Regions from separate parts of the Xanthomonas sp. NCPPB 1067 genome, predicted to be linked through region 1. Evidence: predicted binding sites of a transcription regulator. Region 1 holds the regulator's gene; the other holds the start of a gene.

Region 1 (5,402 bases):
TCGCCGCCCAGCACGCCCCGCGCGACGTGGCCCTGGTCACCACCGACACCCTGCGCGTCGGCGGCCGCGAGCAGCTGCACAGCTACGGCCGCCAGCTCGGCATCGCAGTGCACGAGGCCGACAGCGCCGAAAGCCTGCTCGAACTGCTGGACCGCCTGCGCGACTACAAGCTGGTGCTGATCGACACCGCCGGCATGGGCCAGCGCGATCGCGCCCTGGCCGCCCAGCTGAACTGGCTGCGCGCCGCCCAGCAGGTCACCTCGCTGCTGGTGCTGCCCGCCAACTCCCATTTCGCCGACCTCGACGAGGTCGTGCGCCGCTTCGCCCACGCCAAACCCCAAGGCGTGGTGCTGACCAAACTCGACGAGACCGGCCGCTTCGGCAGCGCCTTGTCGGTGGTGGTCGATCACCAGATGCCCATCACCTGGGTGACTGACGGACAGCGGGTCCCCGACGACCTGCACCGCGCCAATGCCGCCAGTCTCGTTCTTCGCCTTGAAGATTTGCGGCGCGCTGCCGATAAGCCCTGTACTCCGGAGCACAACCATGCAGTCGCGTGAATACGCCAAGCTGACCAACGCCTTCCCCCTGTCGGCGACCCGTCCCGAGCCTCTGGGCCCGGTGCGCACCATTGCCGTGACCGGCGGCAAGGGCGGCGTGGGCAAGACCAACATCTCCGCCAACCTGGCCGTGGCGCTTGCCGACATGGGCAAACGCACGCTGCTGCTGGACGCCGACCTGGGCCTGGCCAACCTGGACGTGGTCCTGGGCCTGGCGCCCAAGTACACCCTGGCCGACCTGATCGCCGGCCGCTGCACGCTCGATGAAGTGATCATCGAAGGCCCCGGCGGCGTGCTGGTGGTGCCGGCCGCGTCCGGCCGCCGCCACATGGCCGAACTGGCCCCGGCCCAGCACATCGGCCTGGTCAACGTGTTCTCCGAACTGGAACGCGACCTGGACGTGATGGTCATCGACACCGCCGCCGGCATCACCGACAGCGTGCTGACCTTCTGCCAGGCCGCCCAGGACACCGTGGTGGTGGTCTGCGACGAGCCGGCTTCGATCACCGACGCCTACGCACTGATCAAGGTGCTCTCGCGCGAACGCGGCGTGGACCGCCTGCAGATCATCGCCAACATGGTGCGCGACCCCAACGAGGGCCGCCTGCTGTACGACAAGCTCTCCCGCGTCTGCGAGAAGTTCCTCGGCGACGTGTCGTTGAACTACCTCGGCCACGTGCCGCAGGACGACTGGCTGCGCCTGTCGGTGCAGCGTCAGCAACCCGTCATCAAGGCCTACCCCGCCAGTCCGTCGGCACAGGCCATCGCAGAAATCGCGCGCCGTACCTCGCGCTGGCAGGCTCCCACCGTGCCGCGCGGCAACGTCGAGTTCTTTGTCGAACGCATCATTCAACGGGGAGTGGCCGCATGAGCACCGCCACCGCAACGACCGCCACTGCGCAGTACCGTGCCGTCCAACGCAACAACGCCAACGACGTGGTGACCCAGCACGCCGACCTGGTGCGCCGCATCGCCCACCACCTGGCCGCCCGCCTTCCGGCGAGCGTGGAAGTGGACGACCTGATCCAGGCCGGCATGATCGGTCTGATCGAAGCCTCGCGCAGCTACGACTCCGACCAGGGCGCCTCGTTCGAAACCTATGCCTCGATCCGCATCCGCGGCTCGATGATCGACGAGATCCGCCGTGGCGACTGGGTGCCGCGTTCGGTGCACCGCCGCGCCCGCGACGCCGCCGCCGCAGTGCGCAAGATCGAGCAGAGCACCGGCCGCGCCGCCGCCGCCACCGAAGTGGCCGCCGCGATGGAAATGCCGCTGCCCGACTACCTGCGCCTGATGGAAGACGCCGCACGCGGCCAGGTGCTGAGCCTGGAATCACGCATCGAAGATCACGGCGAACTGGACACCACCGCCAAGGGTGGGCCCAATCCGCAGCAGATGATGGAGCGTGGCGAATTCGGCCGCGAGCTGGGCAAGGCCATCGGCCAGTTGCCCGAGCGCGAGCAGTTGGTGCTGTCGCTGTACTACGAACAGGAATTGAACCTGAAGGAAATCGGCGCCGTGCTCGGCGTCAGCGAATCGCGCGTCTGCCAGATCCACGGCCAGGCCGTGGTGCGCCTGCGCGGCCGCCTCAAGGTATTCGAACTGGCCGATGCCGGTGTCGAAAATGACGATTGATTTTTTTCGTGTTAGGAGCTTGATGTGAACAAGAACATGCGGATCCTGATCGTGGACGACTTCTCGACGATGCGCCGTATCGTCAAGAATCTGTTGGCGGATCTTGGCTTCACCAATACCGCAGAGGCCGAAGACGGCAACAGCGCGCTGGCCGCGCTGCGTGCGGGCCCGTTCGATTTCGTGGTGACGGACTGGAACATGCCCGGCATGACCGGCATCGACCTGCTGCGCAACATCCGCGCCGACGCCAAGCTCAAGCACCTGCCGGTGATGATGGTGACCGCCGAAGCCAAGCGCGAGCAGATCATCGAAGCCGCGCAGTGCGGCGTGAACGGCTACATCATCAAGCCGTTCACCGCGCAGACGCTGGAAGAGAAGCTGGGCAAGGTGTTCGAACGTCTGGCGGCGACCGCCTGATGAACGCCACCGTGGAAGCCGATGCCGAACGTGCCGCGTTGATCGAGCGCCTGCAGAGCGCGCTCGATGCATTGGAAAGCGGTGATCAGGTCACCTGGCGTCGCGAGGTCGACCACCTCGCCGCGCTACGCACGCGACCGATGATGCAGAGCCTGAGCCGGCTCGCCCGCGAACTCGGACAGGCCCTGGGCGAGTTGCCCACGGTGCCCGAAGAGGCCGGCGAACTGGACGATGCCTGCTCGCGCCTGGACCATGTGGTGGAGATGACCGAAAAGGCCAGCCACCGCACCCTGGACCTGGTCGAGGAATGCCGCGTGCTGGCCAACCAGCTGCGCGATGGCGGGCTCAATGAGGACCAGGGCGCACTGCTGGAAAAGATGCGCCACAACCTCACCGAGCTGTCGCTGGCGCAGAGCTATCAGGACCTCAGCGGCCAGATCATCCGTCGCGTGGCCGGCATCGTGCGCCGTGTGCACGAAGGCTTCGGCGCCTTGGGCCTGCCGCCCAAGAACAGCGAACCGAAGAAAGACGACGGCGGTCTTGCCGGTCCTGCGATCAAGGGCCTGGACCGTCACGCGGTGTCGCAGGACGACGCCGACGACCTGCTGTCCGGATTGGGGCTGTAATCATGAGTGCTGTTCCAGACGATATTGCTGCCGATTTCATCGTCGAGGCCCAGGAGATCCTGGATCGCCTCGGCGAACAGCTGGTGTCGCTGGAACAGGCACCAGACGAAGCGGACCAGCTCAACGCGGTGTTCCGCGGCTTCCACACGCTCAAGGGCGGCGCCGGCTTCCTGGCCATCAAGCCGATGGTGGAGCTGTGCCACGCCGCCGAAGAAACCCTCGGCATGGCGCGCTCGGGCCAGGCAGTGCTGCAGGCGCATCACTTCGATGCCGCGCAGCAGTCGCTGGACTATCTGCAGGCCATGCTGGACGCGATGGGCTCGGGCGAAGCGGTACCCCACGCGCCGGCCACGCTGATCGCGCAGTTCGATGCCAAGAGCGCGCCACCAGCGGTCAAGGCCGCCCCCAAGGCTGCCGCCGCGCCGGCGCAACACGACGACGCGCATGCTCCCGTCGCAGGCGCCAAAGGCCCCAAGGCCGCCGCCAAGGCCGGTGCTGAAGCCGAACAGACCGTGCGCGTGGACACCAAGCGCCTGGACGCCATCGTCAACCTGATCGGCGAACTGGTGCTCTCGCGCAACCGCCTGAAGACCTTGCGCACCCGCTTGCGCGACGAAGAACTCGACCGCGCGGTCAGCACGCTGGATATCGCCACCGCACGTCTGCAGACCGCGGTCATGCGCACCCGCATGCAGCCGGTCAGCAAGGTGTTCGCACGCTTCCCCAAGGTGGCCCGCGATGTCGCGCGCACCCTGTCGAAGGAAGTGGAGCTGGAACTGATCGGCGCCGAAACCGAGCTCGATCGCAATCTGGTCGAAGCCCTGGCCGACCCGCTGGTGCACCTGGTGCGCAACGCCATCGACCACGGCATCGAATCGCCGGCCCTGCGCGAAGCCACCGGCAAGCCGCGCAGCGGCCATGTGCGCCTGTCCGCGCAGCAGGAAGGCGATTACGTCAGTATCGAAATCCAGGACGACGGCGCCGGCATCGACCCCGAACGCCTGCGCGAGATCGCCCGCGGCAAGGGCCTGATCGACGCCGAAGCCGCCGCGCGCCTGAGCACCGACGAGTGTCTGCATTTGATCTTCATGCCGGGCTTTTCGACCAAGGCCGAGGTCACCGACATCTCCGGCCGCGGCGTTGGCATGGACGTGGTGCAATCGCGCATCCGCGAACTCAGCGGGCAGATCCAGATCCAGTCCGAACTGGGCCGCGGCAGCCGCTTCATGATCCGCGTGCCGCTGACCCTGGCGATTCTGCCGACCCTGCTGGTGCAGGCCGGCGAAGCGGTCTACGCATTGCCGCTGGCACGCGTGGTCGAAGTGCTGCACGCCCCGCAGACCTCGCTGGGCTGGTTCGACGGCCGCGCCGTACTCGACCGCCGCTCGCATACCCTGCCGCTGATCGACCTGCGTCGCTGGCTGGGCGTGCCCGCCGAACAGCCGCCGCTGCTGACGGTGGTGCTGCTGCAGGCCGGCGAAACCCGCTTCGGCCTGGTGGTGGACCAGGTGCGCGGCCGCGAGGAGGTGGTGATCAAACCCCTGCCCCGCGCCCTGCGCGGCCTGCCCGGCTACGCCGGCGCCACCCTGATCGGTGACGGCCGCATGGCGCTGATCCTGGACGTGGATGGATTGCGCTCCAGCGATCAGTGAGTTTCGGGATTCGGGATTCGGGATTCGGGATTCGGGAATCGGGAATCGGGAATCGGGAATCGGGAATCGTCAAGACGATCCTGGCTGCCTGATCTAACGATAGCGGCGGCGTACTGCGGCCGTTGTCGTGTCACTGACAGCATCGCTGCCGATCTATGTCGCTACGCGCGCAGGCATGGGCGCGATGGTTTGGTGACGGTCAAGCTGCCGTGCAAGTGAACCTGGAACCGTTATTTGAACCTCGTTATCTCGTTGCGAAACACTCAGCGCGTCATCGACGGACCAGCCTGGCTGACGGCTTGCTGGGACTGCTCCAGCGCCTGCTGCTGTTCGCGCGCCTGAGCCTGAGTCTGGTTGATTGCCTGCAGGCGATCGAACGACTGGGTCTCTGGTGTCTGCACGGCGTCCATGGTCGACATATGGGCACGCTGGTGAGCCGGGTCGTTGAGGGCGCCCTGAACGACGAAGACCTTCTCGCCGCCCGCAAGCTGAGCCGTTGGGTTGTTGAGCAC
Region 2 (5,402 bases), on a different contig from region 1:
AGCGAGCGTCTGCGCAGCCCGCTGGTGTGGGACGTGTTGGCCGATTACCTGGCCGGGCAGCGTCACCCGCTGGCCTTGGTGCGGCACGTCGCATGAGCACCCCTCGCATCGTGGTTGGCGTCTCCGGTGGTGTGGATTCATCGGTGGCGGCCTGGCAACTGGCGCAGCAGGGCGAGTCGATCGCCGGCTTGTTCATGCAGAACTGGGCCGACGACGGCAGCGGCGACTGCCGCGCCGAAGACGACCGCCGCGACGCGGTCGCGGTCTGCGGGATGCTGGGCATCCCCTTCCATTTCCGTGATTTCTCTGGCGAATACTGGAGCGGCGTGTTCGAGCACTTCCTGGCCGAGTACGCGGCCGGGCGGACGCCGAACCCGGATGTGCTGTGCAACCGCGAGGTCAAGTTCAAGCACTTCCTGGAAGCGGCCCAGGCGCTGGGCGCCGAACGCATCGCCACCGGTCACTACGCCCGGGTCACCTACGCCGGTGGACGCTGGCGCCTGCTGCGCGGCGCCGACCGCAGCAAGGACCAGAGCTACTTCCTGCACCAGCTCGGGCAGGCCCAACTGGCCGCAACGCTGTTTCCGATCGGCGAACTGGAGAAGAGCGCGCTGCGCCGCATTGCCCAGGATGCCGGCCTGCCGACCCATGCCAAAAAGGATTCCACCGGCATCTGCTTCATCGGCGAGCGCGACTTCCGCGAGTTCCTGGGCCGCTACCTGCCTGCGCGTAGCGGCGAAATCCGCGACCCGCAGGGGCAGCGCATCGCCGAGCACCCCGGGGTGTTCTACTTCACCCTGGGCCAGCGCGAGGGGCTGAACATCGGCGGCGTGCGCGGCCGCGCGGGGGCGCCGTGGTACGTGGTGGGTAAGGACGTGGCCAGCAACGTGCTGTATGTGGACCAGGACCGCGACAGCCCGCTGCTGCAGTCGCGCTGGCTGCAGTCCGAGCAGGCCCACTGGGTGACCGGTGCACCACCGGCGCGCAGCTTCGGCTGCACTGCGCAGACGCGTTACCGCCAGCCGGACGAGCCGTGCACGGTGGAGGTGCGCGACGACGGCAGCGTGCAGGTGCGTTTCGAGCGGCCGCAGCGGGCGGTGACGCCCGGGCAGTCGCTGGTGCTGTACGACGGCGAGCAATGCCTGGGTGGCGCGGTCATTGCCGCCACCGATGCGCCGCTGGAACGGCAACTGGCAGGATCTTTTTCCCCTGAGGGTGTGGCTTGATGAGTGTTTCCATGGATCACCGTGTGCTGGCGCTGGCCGGCGTTGCCCAGGCGCTGCAGCAGGTACGGCGGATCGCCGAGACCGGGCATTCGGAGGCGGCCACGGTGCGCACCGCCATGGACAGCGTGTTCCGGGTCGATGCGGCCTCGCCGGAGGCGGTGTACGGCTCGACCGCGGCCCTGGCGCCCGGCCTGCGCCTGCTGCACAACTACTTTCGCAACCAGGGCCAGGACGAGGTGTTGCCGCGGCTGGCGCTGGCGGTGTTGCAACTGGAGCGCCGCTTCGTGCGCGACAACGCGACCGTGGCCACGGTCTCCAGCGGAATCGATGCAGCGGCGCGTCAGGCACAACACCTGGGCGACAGCGCGCATCCGGATGTGTTGAGCTCGCTGGGCGGGCTGTATGCGCAGACGATCAGCCATCTGCGCCCCAAGGTCATGGTGCAGGGCAACCCGCATTACCTGGGCCAGGCCGGGGTGGTCGCGGAGATCCGCGCGCTGTTGCTGGCGGCGGTGCGCTCGGCGGTGTTGTGGCGGCAGATGGGCGGCAGCCTGTGGGACTTCCTGTTCGCCAAGCGTGCAATGAGCGAGGCGGTGGATCGGGCGCTGCGTTGAGTGGCGCCCAAACGCAGGGAAAAAGCGCCCACAGCAGGCGCCAGCGCCTGCCACTGACCGAGGCATGCGCGAGACGATGTGGCGATCGTCGCTAAAGACACCGGGGGGACGGCCGATACAGCAACCGTGACTCTGCCGAGAACGCCCATGTATTCACGTCCACTCATCCGTCTAGCCGCTCCTCTGGCTCTGACCTTGCTGTTCCCCTTCGCTGTCGGATTCGACTGGCCCGCTTCGGTGCGCTGGGCGATCCTGGCGACCATGACCCTCAGCTGGTTGGGTTTCGCTGCCTGGGTGACGTATTCCCAGTTCCGGCGCAATCCGGACCAGGCCCGCATCCTGCGCGAGCAGGACCAACTGCTCAACGAACTGCGTACCTTCGTCAGCAACGAAGTCGACGGTTCGCGCTCGGAAGTCGAGCGTGCCCGCGAACTGATCCGCCAGGCCGTTTCGGGTCTGGGTGGCAGCTTCGAAGCGATGAACCGCAAGTCGCGCCAGCAGAGCCAGGCCCTGGCCCGCATCGTCGACCGTGCCGGTGACGACGGCAGCGCCGGCGTCGACGTTGCCCGCTTCGCCCAGCATGCCAGCTCCCGCATGGAGCAGTTGGTGGAGGCGCTGGAACAGGTGAGCGGCCAGAGCTCCAACACCGTGCACCACATCGACGAGATGGCTCAGCACCTGGATGGCATCTTCGCGCTGCTGGAAGACGTCAAGTCGATCGCCGACCAGACCAACCTGCTGGCCTTAAACGCCGCCATCGAAGCAGCACGTGCCGGCGAAGCCGGTCGCGGCTTCGCGGTGGTTGCCGACGAGGTGCGCAACCTGTCCGAGCGCTCCACCACCTTCAACGAGCAGATCCGCAAGCTGGCGCACAGCTCCAAGGAATCGATCGCCAAGGTGCGCGAGACGGTCTCGCAGTTGGCCTCGCGCCACATGGACCGCTCCCGCGAGGCGCGCCACGAATCGGCCGCCATGCTGGAGAATGTCGCCCAGATCAACGCCTCGTTGGGCGATGGCATGCGCGAAATCTCCGAATGCGCCCGCGCCATCGACGGCAGCGTGGCCGAAGCGGTCCGCGCGCTGCAGTTCGAAGATATCGCCACGCAGACGCTGAGCGGCATCCACACCCATCTGGATCGCCTGACCGCGATCAACCGCGAGGCGGTGGCGCTGCAGGAACTGTTGCACCGCAATGGCGGCGTGTACGACAGCGACCTGGTCGCCGCGCTGCAAAAGGTGTCCAACCGCCTGCGCGACATGCGCGTGGAGTGGGAACGCCCGCCGCACAAGCCGGTGGCGCAGCAGGGCATGGGTGCCGGCACGGTCGAGCTGTTCTGAGACCGATGCCGCCGCGCGACTTCTGATCCCGACATTCCCCGGCGCGCCGGGGATTTGTCGTTCCGTACCGACCTGGTGTCCGTTATGACGTTGCTTGCCTCGCCCACCGGTGCTGATCAGCGCATCGATGCAGCCCCCGCCGCCGCGCTGCAGTCCGCCGCCTTGGCTGCCGCGCATGCCGAGCGCATCGCGCAAAGCGACGCCGCCAAGCCGCTGCTGCGACGGGTGCGGCTGCCGGCCGCGCTGGAACGGCTGGAACTCGCCGCCCGCGAAGAGATCAAGGCGTTGATCAACCCGCGCCGCGATTGCAGCGAAGACGCGTTGTTGTTCGCAACCGTGGCCTGGGACCTGGGCCTGGATGGCGATGCCGTCAGCGCATCCGCGCGCTGACGCGATAGCGGCGGGGCGTGCCTCGGCAGGCGCCCCGCCGTGTTGTTGGACTGCCCGATCTCAGATTCCACCACCTCCACCAGCGGAGCAGCACCGCGACCGTGACGAGCGAGTGCAGTCGGTTATCGCCCTGCCCTGTCCACCTCCACATCCGCGCAAACGGCCACAGCGAGTGGTCGGCCGACGCATCGCATCCAATTCATGGACTGCTGATCCGCAGCGTCAATACGGCACACCTGTGTCGCGCACGACATGACGCCATTTCGGCGGTGACCACTCGAGGCCTCTCACACGAATCCAGGATGCGCGTAGCGACTGCCTGGACCAGATGCGATGCTGAGGTTCTGCCGATGATGCCCGATCGGATAGGAGTCGGTCTCTCGCGAAGCAACGCTTCTGCTGCATCTGACCGGAACTGATCGATCTATCTACCTACGCTGGCGCCACCGCGAACGAGCACCCCACCCTGGTGCTCGGTCACCCCAGCTGGGGCGCACCCGCCTGAGCCATCTGGCGAGACATACCGGGACGCGCGTTTGACACGCCTGCAATCCGCGCTTGCAGGCAGCCGACAAGCCGCTCGATCCAATCCTTGACGGGTGACGAGGCGCTGCTCCAGGCGCAGGCTGACAACACAACCTTCGTCTGCGTCATGGTGCTGGTCGCTTGCCAGGCGCGACACGCGCGCTCGGCAATCCAAGCCGGACTGACGACACAGGTCGATCTGGCGAAGCAATGACCGGACAATGGGGTCCTGTGTGCATCCTCGGCCCCTACTCGACAAACGAAGACGCTGGCCAGCTGATAGGAGCTCGCTGGTCGCTGCAGTGGAACTCGTCGGCGTGGGAGATCGATGCGTGTCCGCTCTTGTCTTCTCCCGGGATCAAGACGTCGTGCTGTCGGTCGACGGATCGCGTGCAGCGGGCGACTTTCCGGACAATCCGACCTGCGTTTTTCGCGCGGGAGCGCCCGGTTCGCTCGCTCCGTGGGAGGCAGGACCCTGGTGCCGGTTGGTCCTGGCAGCGCCTCCAAGAGCTGGCGCAAACGTTTGGCTTGGCCGCTATCGGCCCTCGCAGACGAATGAAGCTTCATGACGCCCATCCATAGCGACCTCACCACCTGCCTCGGACGGTTGCCCTTGCCCATCGAACTGATTAAGGGGCGTGCATATCGACGATAGCCCAAGCCGCCGCCCAGATCTGGCCCACCGCCGGCAGGCTGTCAGCGGTGGCGTCAGCCGTCAGCCGGCAATCACCAGCCGTGCACCCAGCCGCATGCCGGCCTCGGCCTCGCGCAGCCATTGCGCCATATCGCGCGGCGATAGCGGGCGCGAGTAGAAATAGCCCTGGATCTCATCGCAGCCCTGCTGGCGCAGCAAGGCATCTTCCTGCACGGTTTCCACGCCCTCGGCGACCACCTGCATGCCCAGGGCGTGGCCCAGATGCACGATGGCCTGGGTGACCTCGGCCGTGTTGGCATCGTCGAGCATGCCCTGCACGAAACTGCGGTCGATCTTGAGGCGCTGCACCGGAAACCGATTGAGATAATGCAGGTTCGAAAAGCCGGTGCCGAAGTCGTCCACTGCCAGCAAGACGCCATTCTGCTCGAACAGTTCGAAGCAGCGGCGCAGCGAGTCGGAGTCGCGGATCAGGGCCGATTCGGTCAGCTCCAGCTCCAGCCGCGATGGCGACCAGCCGTTGTCGCGGCAGATCTCCAGCACGCGCTCGGCGAAACCGCGCTCGCGCAATTGCACCGCCGAGACGTTGACGGCGATACGGCTGAAATTGAGTCCGGCGCGGTCCCAGACGACGGCCTGGCGACAGGCCTCGCCGAT

What was found. Region 1 encodes FliA, which starts transcription of late flagellar genes. Its sites were predicted from a motif close to TAAAGTTTNNCNNNCNNNGGCCGATAA; they were not measured.
Region 2: LL962_RS16340 (methyl-accepting chemotaxis protein) is a predicted target of FliA. The motif match lies at 1,933-1,959, and genes of this name have one in related genera.

What each region holds. Positions count from the first base shown of each region.
Region 1 is NZ_JAJGQG010000023.1:19,657-25,058, forward strand. It holds gene flhF (flagellar biosynthesis protein FlhF) at 1-560, shown strand, start outside; gene LL962_RS15765 (MinD/ParA family protein) at 547-1,431, shown strand; gene LL962_RS15770 (RNA polymerase sigma factor FliA) at 1,428-2,195, shown strand; gene cheY (chemotaxis response regulator CheY) at 2,220-2,612, shown strand; gene LL962_RS15780 (protein phosphatase CheZ) at 2,612-3,238, shown strand; gene LL962_RS15785 (chemotaxis protein CheA) at 3,241-4,890, shown strand; gene LL962_RS15790 (XVIPCD domain-containing protein) at 5,154-5,402, opposite strand, start outside.
Region 2 is NZ_JAJGQG010000025.1:16,015-21,416, forward strand. It holds gene LL962_RS16325 (NUDIX hydrolase) at 1-96, shown strand, start outside; gene mnmA (tRNA 2-thiouridine(34) synthase MnmA) at 93-1,226, shown strand; gene hflD (high frequency lysogenization protein HflD) at 1,226-1,840, shown strand; gene LL962_RS16340 (methyl-accepting chemotaxis protein) at 1,988-3,178, shown strand; gene LL962_RS16345 (hypothetical protein) at 3,263-3,568, shown strand; gene LL962_RS16350 (hypothetical protein) at 4,161-4,307, shown strand; gene LL962_RS16355 (bifunctional diguanylate cyclase/phosphodiesterase) at 4,809-5,402, opposite strand, start outside.